Regions from separate parts of the Streptomyces sp. NPDC013457 genome, predicted to be linked through region 2. Evidence: riboswitches for the same ligand, from Rfam matches in the RefSeq annotation. Region 2 holds a riboswitch; each other region holds the start of a gene.

Region 1 (9,845 bases), on a different contig from region 2:
CGCGAGTGTCGAAGCCGGTCGTCACCATCACGGTGCCGACGGCGGACGTCAGGTCGGCGACGGCGCGCTCGAAGCGCTCGGCGACGTCGTCGGGGTCGCTGCCGGGGCGGATGATGTCGTTTCCGCCCGCGCAGAAGGTCACCAGGTCGGGGGCGAGTTCCTTCGCCCTGGGGACCTGCTCCTCCACGATCTGGTCCAGCAGGCGGCCGCGTACGGCCAGGTTGGCGTAACGGAACGCGTCGTGCACCGGCAGCCGGTCGGCGAGGAGCACCGCGAAGCGGTCCGCCCAGCCGACGTACCTCCCGTCGGGCCCGGGGTCCCCCACGCCCTCGGTGAAGCTGTCACCGATCGCCGCGTACGACCCGAATACGTGCGTGTCTCTTGATCTCGAATCGTCTGCCACGGGACCACATCTTTCCCTTGTGGGTGTGACCTACGCGACCGTAAGGAGAGGTTGACGCCGGGTGAGATACGCCACCGGTCAAGATTCCACCAAGCCGGAATACACGCGGGGGCCCGGCACTGGTGAGTGCCGGGCCGCCGCGGGTGCTGCCGGTGTGTCAGATGCTGACGCCGTGCGAGCGCAGGTAGGCCAGCGGGTCGATGTCCGAGCCGTAGCTCGGGCCGGTACGGATCTCGAAGTGCAGGTGCGGACCGGTGGAGTTGCCGGTCGAGCCGGAGAGACCGATCTCCTGGCCGCCGGTGACGGTCTGGCCGGCGGAGACGTTCAGGGAGGACAGGTGGGCATACTGCGAGAACGTGCCGTCGGCGTGCTGGATGACGACCTCGTTGCCGTACGAGCCGCTGTTGCCCGCGGAGTAGACGGTGCCCGCGCCGACGGCCTTGACCGAGGTGCCGGACGAGGCGATGAAGTCGACACCGGTGTGGTAGCCGGAGGACCACATGGCGCCGGAGGCGCGGTACGGGGTGGAGATGCCGCCGCCGACGGGGGCGACCCAGCCGGAGGACGAGGCCTGCGCGGGGGCGGACGCCGGGGCGGCGGTGCCGGCCGGGTCACGCTCGGCGGAGCGGGAGGCGCGCGTGTCGGAGGAGGACTTCTCCGCCTTCGGAGCGGCCTTGGGGGCCGCCTTCGGAGCGGCCTTGGCGGTGGACTTGGCACCGAGGGTGAGCTTCATGCCGGGAAGGATCAGCGACGGGTCCTCGCCGACGACCTGGCGGTTGTCCGCGTAGAGCTTCTTCCAGCCGCCCGCGAGGTGGTGCTCGGCGGCGATCTTCGACAGGTAGTCGCCACGGACGACGGAGTACGTCTTCGGCTTGGCGGTCTTCCCGGCGGCCGGGGCCTTGGCGGGGGTCGCGGCGACGGAGGCGACGGCCTGGTGGGACGTCACGGACGGGGCGGCCTTGTCGGCGGCGTGGGCTCCGGTCGCACCGAGCAGGGGCAGGGCGACGACGGCGCCACCCGTACCGGCGGCGACGAATCCACGCGTGAGCGGGTTGGCCTTGGGACGGCGGTGCTTACCCTTTGCGGGCATGGCGAATTCCTCTCCGTCGCCTGCGAGGTGAGCTGTCGGGTTCGAACTGGAGATGTCCGGCCGCGTTTCACGCGGCTTCACCCCGAGCCGTCCGGAACGACCGGAACGGCGTACTACCTGGGTCCCCCGCTCCTGCCGTACGTGGGTGGGTGCGGATTCCGGGCGGTGGCAGGATTCGGCGGGTCCGACCGGATTGAGCGTGACGCTAGACGAGCGGGTCGGGGCGAACAAGCCGCCTCTTTTCGTTCGCAATCACGGGCGGGAATTTCGCGCCGAATTCCGGTCACCCTCCGTGGAGGACGTCACCTCGATCTCCTTTTCCGGTACGGGGATTGCGCAAGACGATCAGGCACGGTCCGTCACCTCTATGACGCTGCTCACGCACCGAATCCCATCTCCCCTGCAACCAGGGCGCGTTATACCTAAGGGCCCAATTCGGACAGAACACCCATTCCCATACCCCGGGGGTAGGCGCAGGCCCGACCGCCCGGGATGATTGGTCCAGGAGTCGATCAGCAGTCGATCCCGATCCGCCGAACTTCAGGAGCACTCGTGACGCAGCAGCTGCCCCAGGCCCCGTCGACCGAACCCGAGCTCACCGGGGTGCGCAACTTCAGGGACGTGGGCGGACTGCCGACCGTGGACGGCGGTTCGGTGCGGTTCGGCCGCCTCTTCCGCAGCGGCCACCTGGCGCACGCCACCGAGGAGGACGCCGCGTTCCTCTCCACCCTCGGGCTGCACACGATCTTCGACTTCCGCAATGCGGCCGACCGCAAGATCGAGGGTCCGGACGTCGAACTGCCCGGCGTGCGGAACGTGAACATACCGCTCAACGACCCGGCCGACGGCAAGGAGTTCTGGAGGCTGGTCAGGAGCGGCGGGCTGGAGCAGCTCCGGGGCATCCTCGGCGACGGTAAGGCGGCGGCGCGAATGTCCGATTCGTACCGGAAGATGATTGTCGAGCGGACCGCGGAGCACAGCGGCATCCTGCACGCCATGGCCGAGGACAGCGTCCCGGCGCTGATGCACTGCGCGGCAGGCAAGGACCGCGCCGGCCTCTCCATCGCCATCTCTCTGCTCGCGGTGGGCGTGGAGCGCGAGGCGATCGAGGCGGACTACGTGAAGTCGAACGACCCGCACCGCCGCTACAAGGTGCAGCGCAGCTCCACCTCCGCGGACGCCATGGCACCCGAAGTGATGGAGCTGCTCAGCCCGCTCTTCGACGCGCGGGTCGCGTACCTGCGGGCCGCGTTCGAGACGATGACGCAGACCTGGGGGACGGTCGAGGGCTACCTCACGGACGGCCTGAAGCTCGCCCCGGAGACGCGGGCGCGGCTGCGCGAGCGTCTCGTCGTCGCGGTGTGACCCGGACCCCCGGCCCGCCCGCTACCGGTTCTGCCCGCCGAGCATGAAGAGCAGATAGAGGAAGCCGGCGAACAGGTGCCCGGCCACCAGATAGGCGAAGAGCCGGAGCACCAGCCCCTTGGGGAACTTGCCGGCCTCGCGCTCCTCGCCGGTGACCGGCGCGGACTTCTCGGACATATCGACCCCTTTCCGGAGTTCAGCGCAGATGCGGGGCTCCGTCGCCGAGGCACAGCTCGGCGGCGGGGCTCTGCATGAGCGTGTGGACGAAGAGCAGCTCGGCCCCGCCGCGGCCGACGGCGCCGATCCGGTGCGGGGTGAGCGAGTCGAAGTGGGCGCTGTCCCCGGGATCCAGGACGTACACGGCGTCACCGAGGGCGAGACGCACCTGCCCGTCGAGGACGTGGAGCCACTCCTCGCCGGGGTGGACGCGCACGATGTCGGCCTTGGTGGCGTACGGGACGTGGACGCGGAGCGCCTGCAGGGCGCGGCCCGGCCCGCCGGCCTGGCGGTAGGTCCAGCCGTCCGCCTCGACGGGCTCGGACCGGTCCGCCCGGACGATCGGATCACGCTCGGGCGGAACCTCGCCCAGGAGCTCGGAGACCGTCGTACCGTAGATACGGGCGAGGGCGAGGAGCATCGGGAGCGAAGGCTGGCGGTGCCCCGTCTCGAGCCGGGAGAGATGGGCCGGGGAGAGCCCGGCCCGCTGGGCGGCGACCTCCAGGGTCAGCCCGCGGCGTCTGCGCAGGGCGCGGAGCTGCGGCGCGACATGCGGCGCGTCCGGCAGGGAGTCGGACGCGTCCGGTGCGGCGGGGTCCGCGGACTGCTCCGCGTGGAGGTGTGCCATGCCTCCATTCCGCCAGGAACTTTCCTCTGAGGCAAGTTTCTTGCCTCAGAGGCAAAACCCCCGGAGGGCCCGACGGTCAGCGTTGCGCGACCGCCTGCTTGACCAGCGTCCTTCCGAAGTCCCACATCAGTCCGCCGGCTCCGTGGGCGTCGTCCATCACGGCCGTGAACGCGGTCACGAAGCGGTCCACGTCCGCCTCGTCGATGATCAGCGGCGGAATGAGCTTGATCACCTCCAGATGGTCCCCCGACACCTGGGTCAGGATCCGGTGGCGCTGGAGCAGCGGCACGACGACCATCTGCGCGAAGAGACCCTTCCGGGCGGCCTGCAGCATCGTCCACCGGCTGCGCAGGCCCAGCGAGGAGGGCCGCCCGAACTCGATCCCGATCATCAGGCCACGCCCTCGGATCTCGTGCAGCAGCTCGTAGCGGGGCACGAGCTCCTTGAGGCGGGTGGAGAGCAGCTCGCCGATCCTGCGTGCGTGCGCCACCGTCCCCTCGTTCTCCATGACCGAGAGCACGGCGAGCCCGGCGGCCATGGCCTGCGCGTTCGATCCGAAACTGGCGGAGTGGACGAGGACGCGGTCCATGGACGAGTAGACCTTCTTGAAGATCCAGTCCTTGCCGAGCGTCGCGCCGACCGGCACGTACCCGCCGGAGAGCGCCTTGGCGACGCAGAGCAGATCAGGTTCGACGCCGTCCTCGTGCTGGTACGCGTAGAAGTCCCCGGTCCTGCCGAGACCGGTCTGCACCTCGTCGGCGATGAGTACGGCCCCGTGCCGGTGGAGCAGCTCCTGCGCGGCGCGCAGGAAGCCGGGCGGGGCCTCGTGCACCCCCTTGCCCTGGATGGGCTCGACGACGAACCCGGCGACGTCGCCCTTGCGCAGTTCGCGCTCCAGGGCGTCCAGGTCGCCGAGCCCGATCGCGGTGTCGGGCAGCAGCGGGGCGAAGCCGTCCCGGAAGCCCTTCTCGCCGTTGACCGAGAGGGAGCCGGTGGTCAGGCCGTGGAAGGCGTGGGAGCAGTAGACGATCCTGGGCTTGCCGGTGGCGTACCGGGCGAACTTCAGGGCGGTCTCCACCGCCTCCGTACCGCTGTTGCCGAAGAAGACGCGGTCGAGGTGCGGGCTGTGGGCGAGCAGCTTCTCGGCGAGCAGCCCGGGCAGCGGCTGGCAGTCGAAACGGGTGAGGTCGGCGAGCGAGGCGTCCAGGACGTCGTGGAGGGCCTTGCGGACGACGGGGTGGTGCCGGCCCAGGCCCATGACGCCGAAGCCGGCCAGCATGTCGAGGTGGTCGCCGCCCTCGGCGTCCCAGAAGTGGGCGCCCTCGGCACGTACGTAGACCTTGTCGAAGCCGATGGTGTGCAGCATGCGCGGGAGCTGGTGGTTGAGGTACCGGGTATGCAGGTCGTAGCGCTCCGCGCCGCGTTCGGCGAGCAGTGCCGCGAGGTCGAACTCCTGGCTCATCGCCCCTTCTTCCGGGTCAGTGCGGCGCTGATCCGTCCGGCGATCTCCACCGGGGTCAGGCCGAGGTCGGCGAGCACCTCGCCCCGCTTGGCGTGGCCGAGGAACTGTTCGGGGATCCCGAAGGTCCGCAGCGGGACGTCGACGCCGGCGTCGCGCAGCGTCTGGCCGACGGCGGCGCCGACGCCGCCGGTGCGGATGCCGTCCTCGACGACGGCGACCAGCCGGTGCCGCTCGGCGAGCGGGGCGAGGGCCTCGTCGACCGGTTTGACCCAGCGCGGGTCGACGACGGTGCACCGGATGCCGCGTCCGGCGAGCAGATCGGCGGCCTGGAGGCAGACCTCGGCCATGACGCCGACGGAGACGAGGAGCACGTCCGCGTCCGGCTCCGGGGGCTCCAGGAGGACGTCCGTCCCGCCGATCCGCCGTACGGCCGGGACCGGCTCCCCCACCGTCTCCTTGGGGAAGCGCAGCAGGGTCGGGGCGTCGTCGACGTCGACGGCCTCGCGCAGCTGGGCGCGCAGCTCCTCGGCGTCGCGCGGAGCGGCGATCCGGAGGCCCGGCACGACCTGGAGGACGGAGAGGTCCCACATGCCGTTGTGCGAGGCGCCGTCGGTGCCGGTGACGCCGGCCCGGTCCAGGACGAAGGTGACCCCGCACCGGTGCAGGGCTACGTCCATGAGCAGCTGGTCGAAGGCGCGGTTGAGGAAGGTCGCGTACACCGCCACGACGGGGTGGAGTCCCCCGGCGGCCAGGCCCGCGGCCGAGACGACGGCGTGCTGCTCGGCGATGCCGACGTCCCAGACCCGGTCGGGGAACCGCTCGGCGAACGTCGTCAGGCCGACGGGGTGGAGCATCGCCGCGGTGATCGCGACGACGTCCGGCCGCTCCTCCCCGATCTCGGCGATGGCCTCGCCGAAGACGGAGGTCCAGGAGGGCCCGGCCGAGGGGGCGAGCGGTGCGCAGGTCAGCGGGTCCATGGCGCCGACGGCGTGGAAGCGGTCCGCCTCGTCCTCCAGGGCGGGCCGGTAGCCGCGGCCCTTCTCGGTGAGGCAGTGCACGAGGACGGGCCCGTTGAAGCGCTGGGCGTGGCGCAGCGCGGACTCGACCGCCGCGATGTCGTGGCCGTCGACGGGACCGACGTACTTGAGCCCCAGGTCCTCGAAGAGTCCCTGCGGAGCGAACGTGTCCTTGAACCCCTTCTTGGCGCCGTGCAGCGACTCGTAGAGCGGCTGCCCGATCACGGGGGTGTGCTGGAGGACGTCCTTGCCCCAGGCGAGGACGCGCTCGTACCCGTCGGTGGTACGCAGGGCGGCCAGGTGCTGGGCGAGGCCGCCGATCGTCGGGGCGTAGGAGCGCTCGTTGTCGTTCACGACGATGATCAGGGGCCGGTCCCGGGCGGCGGCGATGTTGTTGAGCGCCTCCCAGGCCATGCCGCCGGTCAGGGCGCCGTCGCCGATGACCGCGACGACGTGGTCGAGGCGGCCGGACACCTCGTTGGCCTTGGCCAGTCCGTCGGCCCAGCCGAGGACGGTCGAGGCGTGCGAGTTCTCGATGACGTCGTGCTCCGACTCCTCCCGCGAGGGATAGCCGGAGAGTCCGCCCTTGCTGCGCAGCTTGGAGAAGTCCTGGCGGCCGGTGAGCAGTTTGTGGACGTAGCTCTGGTGCCCGGTGTCCCACAGGATGCGGTCGTCGGGCGAGTCGAAGACCCGGTGCAGCGCGACCGTCAGCTCCACCACCCCGAGGTTGGGCCCCAGGTGGCCGCCCGTCCTGGCGACGGCGTGGATCAGGAACTGCCGGATCTCCGCGGCCAGTTCGTCGAGCTCCGCGCCGCTGAGCGGCCGGAGGTCGCGCGGCCCCCGGATGTTCTCCAGAATCGTCATGCTCGGCCCCCTTTCGTCGTTCGGCCGTGCGGGAGGGCCGCGCCCGGTGGTGTCGCGGGCCCTCCCGTACCCGTCACGTCATCCGCGGTTCCCGGAGACGGTCTCGCGGGCCGCCCTCAGGGACTCCTTCAGCGAGCCCATGGTGGCGAGGACGGCGGTCGGCTCGTAGCCGCAGTGGGCCATGCAGTTGGCGCAGCGCGGGTCCTTGCCACGGCCGTACTTGTCCCAGTCCGTCTCCTCGATGAGCTCCCGGTAGGTGGGGACGTAGCCGTCGCTCATCAGGTAGCAGGGGCGCTGCCAGCCGAAGAGCGAGTAGTTCGGGATCGCCCACGCCGTGCAGGGGAAGTCGGCCTTGCCTTCGAGGAAGTCCAGGAAGAGCGGGGAGTGGTTGAGCCGCCACCGGCCCCGGTTGCCGCCGGCGAAGGCCTTCTTGAAGAGCTCGCGGGTCTGCTCGACACCGAGGAAGTGCTCCTGGTCCGGCGCCTTCTCGTAGGCGTAGGCGGGCGAGATCATCATCTCGTCGACCTGGAGGTCGTCGTTGAGGTAGTTGAGGACCTCGATGATGGTCTGCGGGGTGTCGGTGTTGAAGAAGGTCGAGTTGGTGGTGACGCGGAAGCCGCGCCGCTTGGCCTCCTTGATCGCCGCCACCGCCTCGTCGAACACGCCCTCCTTGGCGACGGACTCGTCGTGCCGTTCGCGCAGCCCGTCGATGTGCACGGCGAAGGCGAAGTACGGGGAGGGGGTGAAGTCCTCCAGCTTCTTGCGCAACAGCATCGCGTTGGTGCAGAGGAAGACGTACTTCTTCTTCGCCACCAACTGGCGCACGATCTCGTCGATCTGAGGATGCATCAGGGGCTCGCCGCCCGCGATGGAGACCATCGGCGCCCCGGACTCCAGGACGGCGCCGACGGCCTGGGCGACCGGCATCCGCTGCTTGAGCACACCGGCCGGGTGCTGGATCTTTCCGCAGCCCTCGCACTTGAGGTTGCAGGCGAACAACGGCTCCAGCTCGACGATGAGCGGGAACTTGTCCCGCTTGCGGAGCTTCTGTTCGATGAGATAGGTCCCGACCCGGATGGACTGACGGAGCGGCATGGCCATAACTCGCTCACCTCCTGGGGAGCAGCAAAGAACGGTGCCATTCGAAGAATGCGGGAAGGACGGCACGAAGAACACGGAAAGCCGATATTCCACCGCGTACCGTGCCGATCCGGACCAGTTCATGTTCTGGAGCGTCCACGACCACCCGTACGGCCGCAACCGGGCGGGGCCCGGCGGCCAGCGCGGTACGGAGCGTGGCGGCGGACTCCATGTCCACCGCGATCGCCCCGGTGGCGCGCAGCTCGGCCCGCTCGTGGCCGCGCACGACGTGGTCGGAGCCGGCCAGCGGGCCGGTGTGGACGGTCCGCCCGGGGAGCGCCCGGGTCAGGGCCTTCACCAGGAGCTCCGTCCCGGTGCAGGACGTGACGCCGTCCGGTCCGCCGCGGGTCTCGTCGGCGACGATCAGGTCCCCGGGGTGCATCCCGGGGGCGAGACCGGCGCAGAAGCCCGCGGCGACGACGACGGCGTCCCGCCAGGGCTCCCGGCCGAGGACACGGGCGACGGTCCTGCGGGCGTGGGCCGGGCCCATGCCCGTACGGACTACGGTGAACGCGCCGGGAGCCCCGGCGCGCTCGCCGCTGCGCAGGGCGAGCTGCTCGATGCCGAGCGCGCAGGCGATCAGCAGCGGCGCCGAGGAGCCGGCCGGGGGCTCCGGCTCTTCGCCCATCATCCCTCCCTGGCGACGGCGGGTTCGCCGTTCACGTAGCGGCCGAGCGCCGTGAGCGGGAACACCTGCCGGTAGAGGTGGTAGTTGATGGAGAAGTCCCAGGGGAAGCCGGTCCCGGTGAAGTACGGCTCGTCCCAGGAGCCGTCGGGGCGCTGTGTCCCGGCGAGCCAGGTGATGCCCCGCTCCACGGCCCTGGAGTCACGCCGGCCGGCCGCGAGCAGGGCGAGGAGCGCCCAGGCGGTCTGGGAGGCGGTCGAGGCGCCGTGCCCGATCCAGGCCCGGTCCGAGTACGAGCGCATGTCCTCGCCCCAGCCGCCGTCCTCGTTCTGTACGGACTCCAGCCAGGCGACGGCGCGGCGGATCGCGGGGTGGGAGCGGGGCAGCCCGGCCGCGGTGAGCGCCGGGACCACCGAGCCGGTCCCGTAGACGTAGTTGACGCCCCAGCGTCCGAACCAGGCGCCGTTCGGGTCCTGTTCGGCGAGGAGCCACTCGATTCCCCTGCGGGTACGGGGGTGGTGGGCCTGGCCCTCGTGGGCGAGCATCTCCACGACATGGGCGGTGACGTCGGCCGAGGGCGGGTCGACGACCTCGCCGAAGTCGCAGAACGGCAGCCGGTTGGGGAAGGGGCTGGTGTTGTCCGCGTCGAAGGCGGCCCAGGCACCGTTCTTCGACTGCATGCCGAGGGTCCAGCGGGTGCCGCGGGCGACGGCCGACTCGACCCGGCCGGGGTCGGGGTGGCGGACGCGGCGGAGGGCGAGGATGACCTCGGCGGTGTCGTCGATGTCCGGGTAGTTGTCGTTGTGGAACTCGAACGCCCAGCCGCCCGGGGCCAGTCCGGGCCTGCGGACGGTCCAGTCGCCGGGCCGGACGATCTCCTCGCCGAGCATCCAGTCGGCCGCGCGGACGAGGGCCGGGTGGTCGGCGGCTAGGCCCGCGTCGGCGAGGGCGATGGTGGCCAGACAGGTGTCCCAGACGGGCGACTGACAGGCCTCGATCATGCGCGAGCCGTCCTCGCGCCAGACGGCGAACCGGT
Region 2 (9,845 bases):
GCCGTACGGCCGGAGCCGAGCGCCTCCTCCAGCGGGCTTCCGGTGGCCTCGGGGCCGATGCCGAGGAGACGCTGGGCCTCGTCGTTCATGAGCCGGATGCGGCCTGCGTGGTCGAGCGCCACGACGCCCTCGCGGATGCCGTGGAGCATGGCCTCGCGTTCGGCGAGGAGCGCGGAGATGTCCGAGAACGCGAGGTCGTGGGTCTGCCGCTGAAGCCTGCGGGAGATCAGGTACGCGGCCAGGGCGCCGGCCGCCAGGGCGCCGCCGGCGTACGCGAGGAGCCCCGGGATCGCCCCGAGGAGCCGGTCGTGGACGCTGTCGTACTCGATGCCGACGGACACCGCGCCGACGATGGTCCCGTCCGCGTCGCGCAGGGGCGCCTTGCCGCGCGCGGAGCGGCCGAGTGTGCCGCTGTCGATCTCCATGACCTCCTGCCCCGAGAGGGCGGCGCTGGGGTCCGTGGAGACGATCCTGCCGATCTGAGCGGGGTCGGTGTGGGACCAGCGCACCCCTCGGGTGTCCATGACGACCACGTACTCGGCGCCGGTGGCCTGCCGGATCCGCTCGGCCTCGACCTGCACGGGGCCGACGGGGGAGGGGCCGGAGGCGCGCAGTGAGGCGGCGACCTCGGGCGAGGCGGTGGTCTCGGCGATGGCGAGGGCGCGGCGCATGGCCTGGTCGTCGAGCTGGTCGCTGAGCGGTGCGAGGAAGAGGCCGGTGGCCAGCACCGTGACGCCGGAAGCGATGGCCAGCTGCATGAGGAGGACCTGCGCGAAGACCCGCCGCGGCCAGCCGAACCGCCGACGGCGCGGGGTGGGGCGCGCGGGGGTGGTCGGTGCGGGGCTCATGGCAGGAACGGTACGGGGAGGGGGCGGGGACCGGAAATGTGCGGGGGCGCGGGGCGGTGGGGCGATGGGTGGTGCGGGCCCGTGGGGGTGCGGCCCGTGGGCGGGTAAGGGGTGCGGTCGGCCTTCGGCCGGGCTGGGGTTCCCAACCCGCACCCACCCGTGCGGGTGGGAGGGCAGGGGTGCGGGTCGTCCCGTGGGCGGTGGATCGATGTCGGCGGCTGCGGGCGGTCAGGGGCGTAGAGCGGCGGGGTGGGTGCGGCCGTGGGCGGGTAAGGGGTGCGGTCGGCCTTCGGCCGGGCCGGGGTCCAACCCGCACCCACCCGTGTGAGTGGGAGGGCAGGGGTGCGGGTCGCCCTGTGGGACGTCGTCCGCCGTGGGCGGCTGCGGGCGGTCGGGCGAAGGGCGGCGGGGCGGGTGCGGGCCGTTGGTGCGAGTGGGAGGGCAGAGGTGCGGGTCGCCCCGTGGGCGGTGATCGACGTCGGCGGCTGGCCGGGGGCGCGGCGGCTCTGTGTCGCGGGTCCGTGCTGGGCTCGGGCTACTCTGGGGGCTTTGTGGGTTGTGGGTCGGAGGGGTTCCCTTGGGTAGGCAGCAGATTCCCGTCGTCGTCCTTTCCGGGTTCCTCGGGTCGGGGAAGACCACGCTGCTCAACCATCTCCTGCGCAGCGCCCGCGGGACCCGGATCGGGGTCATGGTCAACGACTTCGGGGACATCGGGATCGACGCCATGACCGTCGCCGGGCAGGTCGGTTCCACCGTCTCGCTCGGCAACGGGTGCCTGTGCTGTGCCGTCGACGTGAGCGAGCTGGACGAGTACCTCGAGGTCCTCACCCGGCCCGAGATGCGCCTCGACGTGATCGTCGTCGAGGCCAGCGGGCTGGCCGAGCCCCAGGAGCTCGTCCGGATGGTGCTCGCCAGCGACAACGAGCGGATCGTGTACGGCGGGCTCGTGCAGGTCGTCGACGCGGCCGAGTTCACGCGGACGCGGGCCCGGCACCCCGAGACCGACCGGCATCTCGCTCTCGCCGACCTGGTGGTCGTCAACAAGGCCGACCGCGTGGGGGAGCGGGAGCTGGACGCCGTCCACGAGGCCGTCACGCGGCTCGCGGGGCCCGCCGCCGTGGTCCGCGCCGCCCACGGACGCGTCGACCCCGAGCTCCTCTTCGAGCGGGTCGTCCCGGAAGGGGAGATCGAGGGCCAGATGTCGATCGAGGACCTGCTGTACGGCGACCCCGACGACGCGCACGACCACCCGCACGCCTCCTACGAGACCCTCTCCCTGGCCTCCGGCACGGCGCTGCACCCCCGCAGGCTCATGACGTTCCTGGACTCCCGGCCCGAGGGGCTCTACCGCATCAAGGGATGGGTGGACTTCGGCGACGCCGACCCCGACAACCGCTACGGCGTGCACGCCGTCGGCAGGTTCCTGCGCTTCTACCCCGAGCCCTGGCCGGCCGGCGAGGAGCGGCTCACCCAGCTCGTCCTGATCGGCTCGGGCATCGACGGCGACGCGCTCCGCAAGGAGCTCGTCGCCTGCCAGGTGAACGGCCCGCAGGACGCCCCCGACGAACACAGCATGTGGGGCGTCCTGCGGTACGTACAGGAGATCGACCAGGGGTCCGGTGGCGAGACCGGTCCGGAGACCGGTCCCGCGCTCTAGCTCGCCGGGCCCGCCACCACCGTGACCGGCTTCGGCAGCGGGGTGCCCGAGCCGTCGCGGCGCGGGTCGGCCTCGGGCAGCTCCACCGGCGTGCCGTTCGCCTGCGCGGCGTGCGCCGGGGTGGCGCCCGCCCAGGCCAGGATCAGCGCGTCCTCGCCCTTCAGGAACCGCTGGCAGCGCACACCGCCGGTCGCACGCCCCTTGCGGGGGTACTGGTCGAACGGCGTCAGCTTCGCCGACGTGGCCGCCGAACCGTCCAGCGTGCCCGTGGAGCCCGCGACGGTGAACACCACCGCGTCCGCCGCCGGGTCCACCGCGGTGAACGAGAGCACCTCGGCGCCCTCGGCGAGCTTGATGCCCGCCATACCGCCCGCCGGGCGGCCCTGGGGCCGTACCTGCGAGGCCTGGTAGCGCAGCAGCTGGGCGTCGGAGGTGATGAAGACCAGATCCTCCTCGCCCGTCCGCAGCTCGGTCGCCCCGACGATCCGGTCACCCTCCTTGAGGGTGATGACCTCCAGCTCGTCCTTGTTCGCCGGGTAGTCCGGCACGACGCGCTTCACCACGCCCTGGAGCGTGCCGAGCGCAAGGCCCGGGGAGGCCTCGTCGAGCGTGGTCAGGCAGACGACCGTCTCGTCGTCCTCCAGGGTGAGGAACTCCGCCAGCGGCGCCCCGCCCGCCAGGTTCGGCGCGGCGGCCGTGTTCGGCAGCTGGGGCAGGTCGATCACCGCGATCCGCAGCAGGCGTCCGGCGGAGGTCACCGCGCCGACGTCGCCGCGCTGTGTCGCCGGGACCACGGAGACGATCGCGTCGTGCTTGGCGCGCTTGCCGTCCGTGGCGGCCGGGATCTCCTCCGTCGCCGTACGGGCCAGCAGCCCCGTCGAGGACAGCAGCACGCGGCAGGGGTCGTCCGCGACCTCCAGGGACGTCGCGGCGATCGGCGCGCCCGCCGACTCCAGCAGGACCGTACGCCGGTCGGTGCCGAACTTCTTCGCCACCGCGGCCAGTTCGCCCGAGACCAGCTTGCGCAGCTCGCTGTCGGAGTCCAGGATCCCGGTCAGCTCGTCGATCTCGCCGTTGAGGCGGTCGCGCTCGGTCTCCAGCTCGATCCGGTCGAACTTGGTGAGCCGGCGCAGCGGGGTGTCGAGGATGTACTGCGTCTGGACCTCGCTCAGCGAGAAGTGCTCGACGAGGCGCTCCTTGGCCTGCGCCGAGTTCTCGCTGGAGCGGATGAGACGGATGACCTCGTCGATGTCGAGCAGGGCGACGAGCAGGCCCTCGACCAGGTGCAGCCGGTCGCGCTTCTTGCCCCGGCGGAACTCGGAGCGCCGGCGCACCACGTCGAAGCGGTGGTCGAGATAGACCTCCAGGAGCTCCTTGAGGCCCAGTGTGAGCGGCTGGCCGTCGACCAGCGCCACGTTGTTGATACCGAAGGACTCCTCCATCGGCGTCAGCTTGTAGAGCTGCTCCAGGACCGCCTCGGGCACGAAGCCGTTCTTGACCTCGATCACCAGGCGCAGACCGTGGTTGCGGTCGGTGAGGTCCTTGACGTCCGCGATGCCCTGCAGCTTCTTGGAGCCGACCAGGTCCTTGATCTTGGAGATGACCTTCTCGGGGCCGACCGTGAAGGGCAGCTCGGTGACGACGATGCCCTTGCGGCGGGCCGTCACGGTCTCCACCGTCGCCGTGGCGCGGATCTTGAACGTGCCGCGGCCGTTCTCGTACGCGTCCTTGATGCCCGACAGACCGACGATCCGGCCGCCGGTGGGCAGGTCGGGCCCGGGGACGAAGCGCATGAGCGCCTCGAGGTCCGCGTTCGGGTACCGGATCAGGTGCCGGGCGGCGGCGATGACCTCGCCCAGGTTGTGCGGGGGCATGTTGGTCGCCATGCCGACCGCGATGCCGGACGCGCCGTTGACCAGCAGGTTCGGATACGCGGCGGGGAGCGTGACCGGCTCCCGCTCCTGGCCGTCGTAGTTCGGCGAGAAGTCGACGGTGTCCTCGTCGATCGACTCCGTCATCATGAGCGCCGCGGCGGCCATCTTCGACTCGGTGTACCGCATGGCGGCCGGCGGGTCGTCGTTGCCCAGCGAGCCGAAGTTGCCGTGGCCGTCGACCAGCGGGAGGCGCATGGAGAACGGCTGGGCCATGCGCACCATCGCGTCGTAGATCGACGCGTCGCCGTGCGGGTGCAGCTTGCCCATGACCTCGCCGACGACGCGGGCGCACTTCACGTAGCCGCGGTCGGGGCGCAGGCCCATCTCGTTCATCTGGTACACGATGCGGCGCTGGACGGGCTTCATGCCGTCGCGGGCGTCCGGCAGCGCGCGGGAGTAGATCACCGAGTACGCGTACTCGAGGAAGGAGCCCTGCATCTCGTCGACGACGTCGATGTCGAGGATCCTCTCCTCGAACGCGTCGTCCGGCGGCGGTGTCTTCGTGCTGCGGCGGGCCATCGCGGCTGCGGCTCCTTCACCAACAAGGTTGATCTGACGCGGACCATTGTGGACCGTCCCACCGACAACGCCGACCGCGACCCGGGTACGGGCCGCCGTCAGGGGTGCGCGACGCCCCCGCGACCCGGAAGAGGGACGCCGGGAACCTGCGGGAACTTCGCCAGGTGCCGGTGCGCTTGCATAGGGTGGCAGGACTTTTCCATATCGCGATCGAAGGGACGTACATGCCCATGGGTCACACGGCCACGGCAGAGGCCGGCTCCGGCGGCCTGACAGCGACCGAGCACCGGCTGGCCAACGGCCTGCGCGTGGTGCTCTCCGAGGACCACCTGACCCCGGTCGCCGCGGTGTGCCTCTGGTACGACGTCGGTTCCCGCCACGAGGTCGCGGGCCGCACCGGCCTCGCCCACCTCTTCGAGCACCTGATGTTCCAGGGCTCGAAGCAGGTCCACGGCAACGGCCACTTCGAGCTGGTGCAGGGTGCGGGCGGCTCGCTCAACGGCACGACGAGCTTCGAGCGCACCAACTACTTCGAGACCATGCCCACGCACCAGCTGGAGCTCGCGCTCTGGCTGGAGGCGGACCGCATGGGCTCGCTGCTCGCCGCCCTGGACGACGAGTCCATGGAGAACCAGCGGGACGTCGTCAAGAACGAGCGCCGCCAGCGGTACGACAACGTGCCCTACGGCACGGCCTTCGAGAAGCTCACCGCGCTGGCCTACCCCGAGGGCCACCCCTACCACCACACGCCGATCGGCTCCATGGCCGACCTGGACGCGGCGACGCTGGAGGACGCGCGGGCCTTCTTCCGCACGTACTACGCGCCGAACAACGCGGTCCTCTCGGTCGTCGGCGACATCGACCCGGCGCAGACCCTGGCCTGGATCGAGAAGTACTTCGGTTCCATCCCGTCCCACGACGGCAAGCTGCCCCCGCGCGACGGCACGCTGCCCGACGTCCTCGGGGAGCAGCTGCGCGAGGTCGTCGAGGAGGAGGTCCCGGCCCGCGCGCTGATGGCCGCCTACCGGCTTCCGCACGACGGCACGCGCGAGTGCGACGCCGCGGACCTCGCCCTGACCGTCCTCGGCGGCGGCGAGTCGTCCCGGCTCCACAACCGCCTGGTCCGGCGCGACCGTACGGCCGTGGCCGCAGGCTTCGGTCTCCTCCGCCTGGCCGGCGCGCCCTCGCTCGGCTGGCTGGACGTCAAGACGTCCGGCGGGGTCGAGGTGCCCCAGATCGAGGCCGCCGTCGACGAGGAGCTGGCCCGGTTCGCCGCCGAGGGCCCGACGCCCGAGGAGATGGAGCGCGCGCAGGCCCAGTTGGAGCGCGAGTGGCTGGACCGGCTCGGCACGGTCGCGGGCCGCGCCGACGAACTCTGCCGCTACGCGGTCCTGTTCGGCGACCCGCAGCTCGCCCTGACCGCCGTCAACCGGGTCCTCGACGTCACCGCCGAGGAGGTGCGGGCCGCCGCCGCGGCCCGGCTGCGCCCGGACAACCGCGCGGTGCTGGTCTACGAGCCGCTCGGCACCGAACAGAACGACGCCGAGCCGGCCGACAGCGACGAGGAAGAGGGAGCGGACCAGTGACCGACGCCGCCGCGTCTTTGACGAACATGACGTTCCACCCGCAGCCGGAGCCGGGCACCGCCCGGCCCTGGGCCTTCCCGGCCCCGGACCGCGGAGCGCTGGACAACGGCCTGACGGTGCTGCGCTGCCACCGCCCCGGCCAGCAGGTCGTCGCCGTCGAGATCTTCCTCGACGCACCGCTGGAGGCCGAGCCCGCCGGCCTCGACGGTGTCGCCACGATCATGGCCCGCGCCCTCTCCGAGGGCACGGACCAGCACACCGCCGAGGAGTTCGCCGCCGAGCTGGAGCGCTGCGGCGCCACGCTCGACGCGCACGCCGACCACCCGGGTGTACGGGTCTCCCTGGAGGTCCCCGTCTCCCGGCTGCCCAAGGCGCTCGGGCTGCTCTCCGAGGCCCTGATCGCGCCGGCGTTCCTCGAGACCGAGGTCGAGCGCCTGGTGCGCAACCGGCTCGACGAGATCCCGCACGAGGCGGCCAACCCGGCCCGCCGGGCGGCCAAGCAGCTCTCCAAGGAGCTCTTCCCGGCCGACTCGCGCATGTCCCGGCCGCGCCAGGGCACCGAGGAGACGGTGGAGCCGATCGACGCCGCCGCCGTCCGTGCCTTCTTCGACGCGCACGTCCGGCCGTCCACGGCCACGGCCGTCGTCGTCGGCGACCTGACCGACGTGGACCTGGACAAGGTGCTCGCCGAGTCGCTCGGCGCCTGGACGGGCAACACCGCCGAGCCCCGCCCGGTCCCGCCGATCACGGCCGACGACACCGGCCGTGTGGTCATCGTCGACCGCCCGGGTGCCGTCCAGACCCAGCTGCTGATCGGCCGTGTCGGCGCCGACCGGCACGACCGCGTCTGGCCGGCCCAGGTACTCGGCACGTACTGCCTCGGTGGCACGCTCACCTCCCGCCTGGACCGTGTCCTGCGCGAGGAGAAGGGCTACACCTACGGTGTCCGTGCCTTCGGCCAGGTGCTGCGCTCCGACGGCAAGGGCAACGGCGCCTCGATGCTCGCCATCAGCGGCTCCGTCGACACCCCCAACACCGGTCCGGCACTTGACGACCTGTGGAAGGTGCTGCGCACTCTCGCCGCGGAAGGCCTGACGGACGCCGAGCGCGATGTGGCCGTGCAGAACCTGGTGGGTGTGGCGCCGCTCAAGTACGAGACCGCCGCCTCGGTCGCCGCGACCCTCGCCGACCAGGTCGAGCAGCACCTTCCGGACGATTTCCAGGCGCAGTTGTACGCGCGTCTCGCCGAGACCGGCACGGTGGAGGCGACGGCGGCGGTCGTCAACGCCTTCCCCGTGGACCGTCTCGTCACCGTGCTCGTGGGTGACGCGTCGGAGATCGAGGAGCCCGTACGCGCCCTCGGCATCGGCGAAGTGACCGTCGTCACCGGCTGATCGAGTCGCCGCGCCGCCGCGTCCGGCGGCACCGGAGGGCCCCGACGTCACGGTACGCCGGGGTCCTCCTCTTTGTCCGTATTGCTGCGGAGGGTGACTGTATGCCCTGTGGCATGTCTTACAAACAGCCGTGTCTGTTTGGTGATTGAAAGACGGTCCGCTTAGCGTCGGTCCGGCTGTTCGCCAGTTGCACCCGCCGCACCCGCGGCACCGGACAGTCATCGCCGAGTCCCCGTCAGGCGCGAGCCTGGGGAGCCGGGGACCCACACGAAGTCCCTGGGGTGAATCGGACGCCTTCGCACCCGTGCGGAGGGGCCCGTAGGAGACCTTCCTGCTCCGAACCCGTCAGCTAACCCGGTAGGCGAGAAGGAAGGAAAGGAACAGCCCCTACATGGCGTTCACCCGTGCCACCGGGAAGCATCGTGGTCCGAGTCGTCTGTCGCGCCGCACCGCCGGCATCGCCGGCGTCGCGACCCTCGCCACCACCGGCGTCATCGGAACCCTCGCCTCCCCGGCACTCGCCGTCGACGCGGACGCTGCCCCCTCGGTCGAGGACACCGGGCTGACCCAGATCATCGCCGCCGACTCGCTCGCCGACACCATCGACGCCCAGGCCGCCGCCCAGGAGCGCGAGGCCGCCGAGGCCGAGGCGAAGCGCCAGGCGGAGGCCCGTGCCAGGGCCGAGGCGAAGCGCAAGGCCGAGGCCCGCGCCAAGGAGATCCGCGAGGCCAAGGAGCGCGCCGCCCGTGAGGCCGAGCGCAAGCGCCTGAACTCCTTCCAGCTCCCCGTGGCCGGCTCGTACGTCAGCACCGGCTACAAGACCGGCGGTGCGCTCTGGTCCTCCGGCAGCCACTCCGGCGTCGACTTCCACGCCGCCTCCGGCACCAAGGTCGTCTCCGTCGGCTCCGGCACCGTCGTCGAGGCGGGCTGGGGCGGTGCGTACGGGAACAACGTCGTCATCCGGATGAACGACGGCACGTACACCCAGTACGGTCACCTCTCGGCCATCAGTGTCGGGGTCGGTCAGTCCGTCACCCCGGGCCAGCAGATAGGCATCTCCGGCTCGACCGGCAACTCCACGGGGCCGCACCTCCACTTCGAGGCCCGCACCACCGCCGAGTACGGCTCCGACATCAACCCGATCGCGTACCTCCGCGCGCGCGGTGTGAACGTCTGACCGGTCGAGGTCTTTCCCGGCTTCTCAGAAAAGCCCCGGCTCGTACCGAGCCGGGGCTTTTCGCTGACCGAAAACATATCCATGGATCCTTGAGAGCCGTCGGAAACAAAGCCCTGCTGCAATAGAGTCGCCGGAGAACCGGTTTCGCGCGGATCAAGGCGGAGGTCGAACATGCGCATTCCCGCGCACTCTGTATGCACGGCGATCCGGGACGACATCGTCACCGGGGTCTTCGAGCGCGGCAGCCGGCTGACGGAGGAGCAGCTCGCCCGCCGTTACGGAGTCTCCCGCGTCCCCGTCCGGGAGGCGCTGCGCACCCTGGAGTCCGAGGGCTTCGTGATCACCCGCCGCCACGCGGGCGCCCAGGTCGCCGAGCCCACCGAGCAGGAGGCGGCGGACCTGCTGGACGTACGGTCCCTGCTGGAGCCGCTGGGGGCCGCGCGCGCCGCGCAGCGCCGCACCGAGGCGCACCTCAAGGTGCTGCGGGGCCTGGTCAGGCTGGGGCAGGAGCGGGCCAGGCGGGGTCAGGCGGAGGACCTGCGCCCGCTCGGCGGCTGGTTCCACGAGACGCTGGCCCAGGCCTCGGGCAGCCCGGCGCTCAGCGCCCTGCTCACCCAGCTGCGGCACAAGATCGACTGGATGTACGCCATCGAGCTCCCGTCCCAGCCGGCCGAGGCGTGGGCCGAGCACGGGGCGATCGTGGACGCGGTGGCGCGCGGCGACGCGGAGC
Region 3 (9,845 bases), on a different contig from region 2:
ACCCGCAAGGCACACCCCGAACTTCCGCTGTCGATCTACACGTACACGCGGACGTGCCAGTACGAGCGGATCTGGAACCAGGTCACGACGCGCTGCCGGGGACTCGTCGCCGATGACGCGACCGGCGAGATCGTCGCGCTGCCCCTGCCGAAGTTCTTCAACATCGGTGAGCACGAGGCCGGTCAGCCCTACGCGCCCGCCCTGCCCGACGAGCCCTTCGAGGTCTACGACAAGGTCGACGGCAGCCTCGCGGTGATCTTCCACTACGCGGGCCGGTGGCGGGTCGCCTCCAAGGGCTCCTTCATCAGCGCGCAGGCGACCTGGGCGCAGCGCCGGCTCGACGGCCGGGACACCGGTGCGCTGACGCCCGGCGTCACCTACCTCGCCGAGATCCTCTACCCGCAGAACCGGATCGTCGTCGACTACGGCGACCGGCGTGACCTGGTGCTGCTCGCCGCCTTCGGCGCGGACGGCACCGAGGTCCCGCTCGCCGAGGCGGCCGCCGACTGGACCGCGATCGGCTCGGTCGTGCGGACCTGGCCCGCGATGCCGCTGGACGAACTGATCGCCCTGACCGAGGCGAACACCCTGCCGGGCGGACAGACCGCCACCGGCACCGACGCCGAGGGCTTCGTGCTCCGCTACGCCTCAGGTGTGCGCGCCAAGGCCAAGCTGAGCGAGTACGTACGCCTCCACAAGGTGCTCACCGGCGTCACCGAGCGGGACATCTGGCGCAGCCACGGCATCCAGCGCTTCGCGGGAACGTCCGTCAAGCGCCTCGCCCAGGGCCTGGGTTGCTCGGTCGCCGAGCTCGGCGGCGTGAAGTCCGCGGGCGGCCGGCCGCTGGACGCGCTCCTGGAGCAGGTGCCGGACGAGTTCGACGCCTGGGTGCGCGGGGTCATCGCCCGTCTGGAGGACGAGGCCGCGGCCCTTGAGCGCGCCATCGACGAGGCGTACCGTGGCGTCGCCCACCTGGCGGCGGACCGGGGTGCCTTCGCCCGGGCCGTCAAGGCCCTGCCGATCGACGGCGACCTCCGGTCGGCCCTGTTCCTGCGCCTCGACGGCCGCCCCACGGACCTGTTCGTCTGGCGCTCCGTCAGGCCCGAGGCGTCCGACCCGTTCACGACCGATGTGGAGAACTGAGCCGTGCCCGACGTACACGTCATGACGGGGCTTCCGGCCTCGGGGAAGACGACGGCCGCCCGACGGCTCCAGACGGAGGCCGAGGGCCGGATGCGCCGAGTCAACCTCGACGACCTGCGCACCATGCTGGACATCCCCGCCCCCGAGCGTGGCCGCTCCCACGCCCACGAGCGGACCGTCCTCGACATCCAGGACGCGGCGGTCCGCTCGGCCGTCGAGGGCGGCTTCGACGTCGTCGTCGACAACACCCACCTGACCCCGCACATCCCCAAGCGGCTGAAGGCGGCCGTCGTCGGCCTCGACGCCCGTTTCGTGGTGCACGACTTCACCGACGTACCGGTCGAGGAGTGCGTACGGCGCGACGCCGCGCGCGAGCGGCCCGTCGGGGAGGAGATCATCCGCATCCTCGCCGACAAGCACGCCAAGGCCACCCGGGGCGGCTGGCGGCTGACCGCCGAGTGGCTCGGCGAACGGCCCGCGGCCGTGCCGTACGTCCCCGACCCGGCGCTGCCCTCGGCCGTGCTGTGCGACATCGACGGCACCCTCGCGCTGCGCGGCGACCGCGGCCCGTACGACTTCACCCGCTGCGACCTCGACCTGCTCAACGTCTCCGTCGCCCGCGCGCTGCGCGCCTTCCGCAGCGCCGAGAACGACACGATCGTGCTGCTGTCCGGGCGCAGCGAGGACCACCGCGCCCTCACCGAGGCGTGGCTCGCACGCCATGAAGTGCCGTACGACGAGCTGTGGATGCGGGCCTCGGACGACGGGCGCGGCGACGACATCGTCAAGGCCGAGCTCTTCGACGCGCACATCCGCCACCGGTTCGCTGTACGGGTCTCGCTCGACGACCGCGACCGTGTCGTCGCCCTCTGGCGCCGCATGGGCCTGCCGACCTGGCAGGTCAACTACGGCAACTTCTAGACCGCGTCACGCCGGCGCCACCGCGCCGTCGAGGAGGATCCGGGCCGGCTCGCGCGGCTGGGAGAACACGGGCCATTGGCCCGTGTCCGTCCGCACGAGCCGCCATCGCCCGCTCCTCAGCAGCGCGGCGACGCGGGCCCGCCCGCGTCGCCGCGTCTACCCTGGGTGTATGGGCGGTGACCTGGTCCGACTCTTCCTCTGCGGCGACGTGATGCTCGGCCGCGGAGTGGACCAGATCCTTCCCCACTCCGGCGACCCGGCGCTCCACGAGCGGTATGTGCATGATGCACGGTCTTACGTGGCGCTCGCCGAGGAGGTCAACGGGCCCATCCCGCACCGCGTGGACTACACCTACCCCTGGGGCGTCGCGCTCGACGTCCTGGACGCCGAGGCGCCCGACGTCCGTGTCACGAATCTGGAGACCGCGGTCACCACGAGCGACGAGTTCACGCCCGGCAAGGCGGTCCACTACCGCATGCACCCCGAGAACCTGCCGAGCCTGACCGCCGCCCGCCCCGACGTCTGCGTCCTCGCCAACAACCACGTCCTGGACCACGGCCACCAAGGCCTGAACGACACCCTCGACGCCCTCGCGAAGCACGGCGTGGCCACGGTGGGAGCGGGCGAGGACGCCGAGGAGGCGACACGGCCCGTGGTCGTCCCCCTACCCGGGGGAGGACGGTTCGTCGCGTACGCCCTGGGAATGGCCTCCAGTGGCATTCCGCGGGACTGGGCAGCGACCGCGCGGCGCGGCGGCGTCCACTTCGCCTCGGGGCCCGGCCACCCCGCCGCCACCGGCCTCCTCACCCGGATCCGGGACACCAGGCGCCCCGGCGACATCGTCATGGTCTCGATCCACTGGGGTTCGAACTGGGGGTACGCGCTCTCCCGTGCCGACGTCGACTACGCGCACGAGCTGGTCGAAGCGGGTGTGGACGTCGTGCACGGCCACTCCTCGCACCACCCCCGCCCCCTGGAGGTCCACCGGGGCAAGCCGGTCCTCCACGGCTGCGGCGACCTGATCAACGACTACGAGGGCATCACGGGCTACGAGCAGTACCGCGACGATCTGCGTCTCCTCTACCTCGTCGCGCTGAGACCCGAGGACGGCCGACTCCAGGAGGTACGCATGATTCCCCTGCGGGCCCGCCGCCTGCGGCTGGAGCACGCCCCCCGCCGCGACGCGCGCTGGCTCCACGACGTACTGGGCCGTACCAGCCGGCCCTACGGAACGCGGGTCGACCTCGACGAGGACGGGACTCTCGTCGCACGCCCCGCCTGACGGGCGGCGGCACGCACCCGCCCGCGCACACGCTCCGACCAGGGAGACGAGCGGGATGTACTTCACCGATCGCACCGACGCAGGACGGCAGCTCGCCGCACGCCTGGAGCATCTCAAGGGCCACGATGTCGTGGTCCTGGGGCTTCCGCGCGGTGGGGTGCCGGTCGCCGAACAGGTCGCCGACGCCCTCGGCGCGCCCCTGGACGTCTGTCTCGTACGCAAACTGGGGGTGCCGTTCCAGCCGGAGCTCGCCATGGGAGCCATCGGCGAGGGCGGCGTCCGGGTCCTCAACGACCATGTCCTGGCGGACACCCGTGTCTCCGGCGGCGATCTGGCGGCCGTCGAGTCACGCGAGCGCGCGGTCCTCGCACAGCGGGCCCGGCGCTACCGGGGCGACCGCCCGCCGGCCCGGCTCGACGGCCGCACGGCCGTGGTCGTCGACGACGGACTGGCGACGGGCGCAACGGCGGTCGCCGCCTGCCGGGTCGTCCGCGCCCAGGGGGCCGCGCGGATCGTCCTCGCGGTGCCGGTCGCGCCGAGCGACTGGCCCGAACGGATCGGCCGGGAGGCGGACGAGACCGTCAGCGTCCACGAACCGGCGTTCTTCTACGCGATCGGCCAGTTCTACGAGGACTTCTCACAGACCCCGGACGAGGACGTCGTCGCCTGTCTGGAGCGCCACCACTCCGGGCGCGGGGCGGACGCCCGGGATCCGGAGGTGCGCGTCCCGGCCGGCGAGGTGCGGCTCGCGGGCCGCCTGGTGGTGCCCGACGGAGCCCCGGGGATCGTGCTGTTCGCCCACGGCAGCGGCAGCAGTCGGCACAGCCCGCGCAACCGGGCCGTCGCGGAGAGCCTGAACCGTGCCGGTCTCGGCACGCTGCTGTTCGACCTGCTCACCGAGGAGGAGGCCGACGACCGCGGCAACGTCTTCGACACGGAGCTGCTGGCCGGCCGGCTCGCCCGGGCCGCGCACTGGCTGGTGGGGCGGCCGGGCCTCGACGGCCTGCGGATCGGCTACTTCGGCGCCAGCACCGGCGCCGCGGCCGCGCTCTGGGCCGCGGCGGACCCGCTCTCCGACGTGGCCGCCGTCGTCTCGCGCGGCGGGCGCCCGGACCTCGCCGGAGCGCGCCTCGCGCAGGTGCGCGCTCCGACGCTGCTGATCGTGGGGGGCCGCGACCCGCTCGTGCAGGAGCTGAACGAGTCGGCCCAGGCGCGGCTCACCTGCGAGAACCGGCTCGTGGTCGTCGCCGGTGCCGGGCACCTCTTCGAGGAGCCCGGCACGCTGGAAGAGGTCGGCCGACTGGCCTCGGGCTGGTTCGCCGACCACTTCTAGGGCGTCCGTCAGTACGGTCCGTTGACGTTGTCGATGGAGCCGTAGCGGTCCGCGGCGTAGTTGCAGGCCGCGGTGATGTTGGCGACCGGGTCGAACAGGTCCATGGACGTACCGGGCACGTGGTACGCCAGGAAGGTCGGCTCGATCACCTGCAGGAGCCCCTTGGACGGGGTGCCCTTGACGGCGTTGGAGTCCCAGAGGTTGATGGCCTGGGGGTTGCCCGAGGACTCACGCATGACGTTGCGGTGGATCCCCTCGTACGAACCGGGGATGCCGTACTTCTGCAGGACGTCGAGCGACTCGCGGATCCAGCCGTCGAGGTCGTTGGTGTAGCTCTTGGCGGCGACCGGCGCGGCCTTGGCCGGGGCGGCCTTGGTCACGGTCTTGGCCGATGCGGCGCCGGGAGCGGCACTGCGCTGCTGCGAGCGGTCGGCGCGGTCCGTGCTCGTCGTACGGGCCGGGGCCTTCTGCTGCTTCGTCGCGGCCGCGGGCTTCCCGCTCAGCGTGAGTTCCAGCCCCGGACGAATAAGTGACGGATTGTCACCGACGGCCTTGCGATTCGCCTTGTACAGCGCCTTCCAGCCGCCCCGCACACCCTGTTCGTGCGCGATCACGGAAAGGGAGTCGCCACGGACGACGGTATAGATCTTGGCAGCGGAATTCCCGGCGGTGGGAATCGATTCGGCGATCTTCGCCGGGCTGCTGAAGACGGTCTTCTCGAGGGGCGCGGCCGCGGGTGCCGTGTTCGGCGCCGCGTGCGCGGTGGCCGTGGCCACGAGGGGGAGAGCCAGCGCGGCTCCACCCGTGCTTGCGAGGGCGATACCTCGGCTGAGGGGACGTCGCTTGGGGCGCCGGTGCTTACCGTGAGCGGACATGCAGGATTCCTCTCCGGCGCCTGCGGGGTGAGCTGTCGGGTTCGGGCTGGAGCTGCCCGGCCGCACGCGTGCGGCTACACCCCAAGCCGGTCCGGAAATCCGGGACGGCGAAAAAACTGGGTCCCCCGCTCCTGCCGACGGGTGAATGGCTGGTCTTTTCGGACGGTGGCAGGATTCGGCGATCCGTCCGGGTCGAGGTGACCGTAGGCGAGGAATGTCGGACGGAACAAGGTGGGGCATGGATGCGAAATGAACAGGAAATTCAGAAATGCGTTCCAAGTGATCACGGCCGCGCCGAACTGCCGTGCGGCGTAAGGGGAAGATGCCCCTCCGCATAGGTTGCGTCCTCATCGCGTGATTCACGTCACCCGTGACCCCAAAACGGTCATACGGGCATTTTCGACCCAGTCAAGAAAAGGGACACAAGGGCATGAAATTGCCCTTGTGTCCCTTTTTGTCGGAAGTGGTGGTGTACGTCAGCCCGTGACGCTGGCTGTGCCGGTCTCGATGTGGCCGGTGTAGCGGCGTGACCAGGTGCCGTCGACGTCGGCCGTGATCGTGAAGTCGTACCAGCCGTTGCTGTACGCCACCGCGTTGAAGAAGTCCTCGCGCGATGAGCCGGCCGGGACCGTGTACGTCCACGGCCCGTCCGTGCGGTAGGCGTTCGAGCGGATCGTGAAGGCCACGGGACCGGCCGAGGTGTTGGTCATCCTGAGGTAGAGCGCCGTCTTCCCGGTGCCCGGCTCGGTCGCGAACCGCGCCGCCACCTCGATCGCCTTGCCGGCCTTGGACGCGTCCCCGATGAAGCGCCGCAGGAAGCGGTTGGGGCCCATCATCGAGATGTCGTACTTGCCCGACCCGGACCCGAGTCCGATGTTGAAGTAGTCCGTGGCGGTCGCGCCCGGGTCCACGGTGTACTGCCAGGCCGCGGTGTCCCGGTGCTGGTGCGGGTGGATCGTGAAGTGGGCGGCCCGCTTCGCCTCCGCGCCCTGGTTCGTCATCGAGAACCAGGCGAGGATCTTGCCCGCCGCCCCGAACTCGAACCGGTCGAGGTTTCCGTTGACCTGGTACGGCACGGCGCGCGCCGGTCGGGTGCCGGTCTCCTGTGCGGGCAGGGCGTTGTCCTGGGGCAGCGGGTTCGGCAGCGGGCCGCAGGTCGACTGCCCGATGACCTTGGCGGTGGAGGGAAGGCCCGTGGGAACTCCGTAGACCGGGCGTGCGAAGTCGAAGACTCCCGTCAGGTCCCCGGTGACCTTCCGTCGCCAGGCGCTGATGTTCGGGCAGGTCGCCGGGGTGCCGAGGGCGGCCGTCCAGGTCTCCATGAAGCGCAGGACCGAGGTGTGGTCGAAGACCTCGGAGCTGACCCAGCCGCCGCGCGTCCAGGGCGACATGACGAGCATCGGGACGCGGAAGCCCAGGCCGACCGGCACGCCGTCGATGTACTCGCCCGCGGTGCCCGGCGGGGCGACCGGCGGCGGCACGTGGTCGAAGAACCCGTCGTTCTCGTCGTAGTTGAGGAACAGCACGGTCGAGTCGAAGACCTCCGGGTTCGCGGCCAGCGCGCGGTAGACCAGGTCGACGAAGTGCGCGCCGTCGCCCGGAGGGGCGTAGGGGTGCTCGGAGAAGGCCTCGCTCGCCACCACCCAGGAGACCTGCGGAAGCGTTCCGGCGACCGCGTCGGCGCGGATCGCGGCGGCGATGTCGTCCGGGGTGGACCCGGTGACCTTCGGTACGGAGCCCATGCCGCGGTCGTACAGGGGGTTGCCGGGCCGCGCGTCGGTGAACTTCTTGAAGTACGCGAGACCGTTGTCGCCGTAGTTGTCCTGGGCGTTCTGGTAGACCTTCCAGCTCACACCGGCCCGCTGGAGCGCCTCGGCGTACGTCTCCCAGGTGAGCCCGGACTCCTCGCCGCCGTCCTTGCTGGAGGCGTCGATCTTGCCGCTCCAGAGGAAGGTGCGGTTCGGTCCCGTGGCGCTGAGCGCCGAGCAGAAGTACGCGTCGCAGACGGTGTAGTTGTCGGCGAGGGCGTAGTGGAACGGGATGTCGCCGCGGTCGAGGTAGCCGAGGGTGCGGGTGTTGCCGACACCCGTGACCCAGTTGTCCATCCGGCCCTTGTTCCACGCCGCGTGCTGCGAGGTCCAGCTGTGCGGCAGGTCCCCGTTGCACTGAGCCAGGGTCTCCCCGTCCACCCCGCCCGCGGGCGGGGTGGAGCTCAGCTTCCACGGGTACTGACGCCCGCCCCAGTTGGGCTGGTTGAACATGCCCCAGCCGCCAGGGATGTTTCCCGCCGCCCGGTCGGCGAAGCCCCGGACGCCGCGGAGCCTGCCGAAGTAGTGGTCGAAGCTGCGGTTCTCCTGCATGAGGATCACGACGTGCCTGACGTCGGTGATGGTGCCGGTCGCGGCGGTGGCGGCGGCCGACGCCGTGCCCGCGGGCAGCGTCGCTCCCGCCACGAGCCCTGCCCCGATCCCGACGAATCCCCTGCGGCTGATGGGAGTCATGCCCCGCCTCTCGTGTCACCGCGTGCCCGCTTGGCACACGGTGGACAGAATGAGGGAGGCGCATCTAAAGGTATACAGCCGTGCGGTAATTCTTTGGTGAACTTAAGAAGGGTGGGAGGTCGCTGAGTTTTGATTGGTCCCCAATCGAACCAATGCGACGAAGCGTACCCTGCGGTCGGCCGTCTACGGGAGGGCTTCGGCGCCGTCTCGGCGCAACATCAGCAGCGCCGCGTCGTCCTCCGCGTGCGGCCCGCCCGCGAGGGAGCCGAGGAGGTGGTCGGCCAGCTCCTCCAGATCCGGAGGCCCGTCGGAGAAGGCGGCGGCCAGCCGCGAGAGCCCGACGTCGAAGTCCTCGCCCGGCTTCTCGACCAGTCCGTCGGAGTAGAGCAGCAGGGTCTCACCCGGCGCCAGATGAGCCGTCGTGTACGGATACGGGGCGAGCCCCCAGGCCGAGGGGAGCCCCAGCGGCGGGCCGCCCGCGAGGAGCAGGCGTTCGACGGTGCCGTCCGCGCGTCGGAGCAGCGGCGGCGGATGGCCCGCGTTCGCCGCGCGCACCTCTCCCGTGGCGAGCGCGACCCTCAGATAGGCGCAGGTCGCGAAGCGGTCGGCGTCCAGGTCCGCGAGGAACGCCGACGCCTTCCCCAGCACGCTGTCGCACCCGTGGCCCTCCGCCGCGTACGCGGTCATCGCGACGCGCACCTGCCCCATGAGCGCCGCGGCCTCGATGTCGTGCCCCTGCACGTCACCGATCGCGAGCCCCAGCCCCCCGTCGGGCAGCACCACCGCGTCGTACCAGTCGCCACCGACCCGCACCCCCTGTCGTGCCGTCCGGTAGCGCACCGTGATCCGGCCCCCGGGGATCGCCGGGATCCGGCGCGGCAGCATGGAGTTCTGCAGACCCGAGGCGATCTCCCGTGACCGGTCGAGCGCCAGCACGCGCTGGACCGCCCGGGCGACCGCCTTCGCCCAGGCCTTCATCAGGGCGTGGTCCGCCAGGGTGAAGACGGACCGGTCGTCGTAGAAGATGCCCAGGGCGCCGAGGGGATGCCCGTCGTCGACCAGCGGCAGGAACGCGCCGGCCGTCGCGTGGAAGCCGTGCCGATGGCGGGCCAGTCGCGGGTAGCGGTCCAGGAAGGCGTGGACCGAGGTGAAGAAGAGCGGGCGGCTGGTGCGTACGGCGTCGTTCAACGGCCAGGAGTCCGCGAGCCGCGACTTCCGCGGGAACCCCGCCGCGTCCGGGGCGAGGACGGTGCGGACCATCTGAAGACGCCCCTGCTCCAGCACCCCGAGCGACATCGCCTTCGCGCCGAGCGGGCGCAGGCCCACCTCGTCTCCGAGGACCGCGGAGACCTCACGCACACTCATGGCCCGGGCCAGCGCGAGCGCGCCCTCGCCCAGGGCGCGCAGCGGATCCTGCGCCTCCTCGCCCGGCAGTCGCAGCGCGGAGTGCGCCAGGTCCGGCGTGGCGTCCCCGACCACCCCCACCACCCGGATGCCGCCGTGCGGCTCCCGTACGACGCTGCCCCGGGCGTGCGTCCAGCGGCTGTGCCCGCCCCGGGGCAGCACACGGAAGAAGGCGCTGAACGTGTCGCGCCGGCCCGCCAGGACGTCCGCCGAGAGGCCGGAGAGCAGAGACCAGTCCTCCGGCTGGATCCGCGGGCGCAGAACGTCGGCGCGGCCGGTGAGCTCTGCCGGGAGCAGATCGAACACGGTCCGGGCGACGGCGTCCAGGGTCAGGCGCCCGGTCGCAGGGTCCCATGCGAAACAGCCGACGCCGTTCGCCGTGAGCG

Evidence for each region. A riboswitch is a leader RNA that binds a small molecule or an ion and turns the genes downstream of it on or off. The one in region 2 is predicted to bind cyclic di-AMP.
Region 1: linked by a shared signal. The riboswitch ahead of ACF1G2_RS03875 (peptidoglycan DD-metalloendopeptidase family protein) and the one ahead of ACF1G2_RS29220 (M23 family metallopeptidase) in region 2 are both predicted to bind cyclic di-AMP.
Region 3: linked by a shared signal. The riboswitch ahead of ACF1G2_RS18090 (transglycosylase SLT domain-containing protein) and the one ahead of ACF1G2_RS29220 (M23 family metallopeptidase) in region 2 are both predicted to bind cyclic di-AMP.

The regions. Positions count from the first base shown of each region.
Region 1 is NZ_JBICBL010000001.1:870,535-880,379, forward strand. It holds gene ACF1G2_RS03870 (SGNH/GDSL hydrolase family protein) at 1-403, opposite strand, end outside; gene ACF1G2_RS03875 (peptidoglycan DD-metalloendopeptidase family protein) at 561-1,493, opposite strand; cyclic di-AMP (ydaO/yuaA leader) riboswitch at 1,498-1,684, opposite strand; gene ACF1G2_RS03880 (tyrosine-protein phosphatase) at 2,046-2,858, shown strand; gene ACF1G2_RS03885 (DUF6126 family protein) at 2,880-3,035, opposite strand; gene ACF1G2_RS03890 (helix-turn-helix domain-containing protein) at 3,055-3,702, opposite strand; gene ACF1G2_RS03895 (aspartate aminotransferase family protein) at 3,779-5,164, opposite strand; gene dxs (1-deoxy-D-xylulose-5-phosphate synthase) at 5,161-7,044, opposite strand; gene hpnH (adenosyl-hopene transferase HpnH) at 7,123-8,145, opposite strand; gene ACF1G2_RS03910 (1-hydroxy-2-methyl-2-butenyl 4-diphosphate reductase) at 8,153-8,812, opposite strand; gene shc (squalene--hopene cyclase) at 8,812-9,845, opposite strand, start outside.
Region 2 is NZ_JBICBL010000012.1:114,164-124,008, forward strand. It holds gene ACF1G2_RS29195 (ATP-binding protein) at 1-848, opposite strand, end outside; gene ACF1G2_RS29200 (CobW family GTP-binding protein) at 1,426-2,505, shown strand; gene ACF1G2_RS29205 (DNA topoisomerase (ATP-hydrolyzing) subunit A) at 2,502-4,958, opposite strand; gene ACF1G2_RS29210 (M16 family metallopeptidase) at 5,183-6,544, shown strand; gene ACF1G2_RS29215 (M16 family metallopeptidase) at 6,571-7,938, shown strand; cyclic di-AMP (ydaO/yuaA leader) riboswitch at 8,151-8,317, shown strand; gene ACF1G2_RS29220 (M23 family metallopeptidase) at 8,330-9,115, shown strand; gene ACF1G2_RS29225 (GntR family transcriptional regulator) at 9,287-9,845, shown strand, end outside.
Region 3 is NZ_JBICBL010000006.1:171,706-181,550, reverse strand. It holds gene ACF1G2_RS18110 (RNA ligase) at 1-1,143, shown strand, start outside; gene ACF1G2_RS18105 (AAA family ATPase) at 1,147-2,064, shown strand; gene ACF1G2_RS18100 (CapA family protein) at 2,234-3,346, shown strand; gene ACF1G2_RS18095 (phosphoribosyltransferase family protein) at 3,402-4,679, shown strand; gene ACF1G2_RS18090 (transglycosylase SLT domain-containing protein) at 4,688-5,554, opposite strand; cyclic di-AMP (ydaO/yuaA leader) riboswitch at 5,559-5,745, opposite strand; gene ACF1G2_RS18085 (phosphocholine-specific phospholipase C) at 6,031-8,055, opposite strand; gene ACF1G2_RS18080 (SpoIIE family protein phosphatase) at 8,239-9,845, opposite strand, start outside.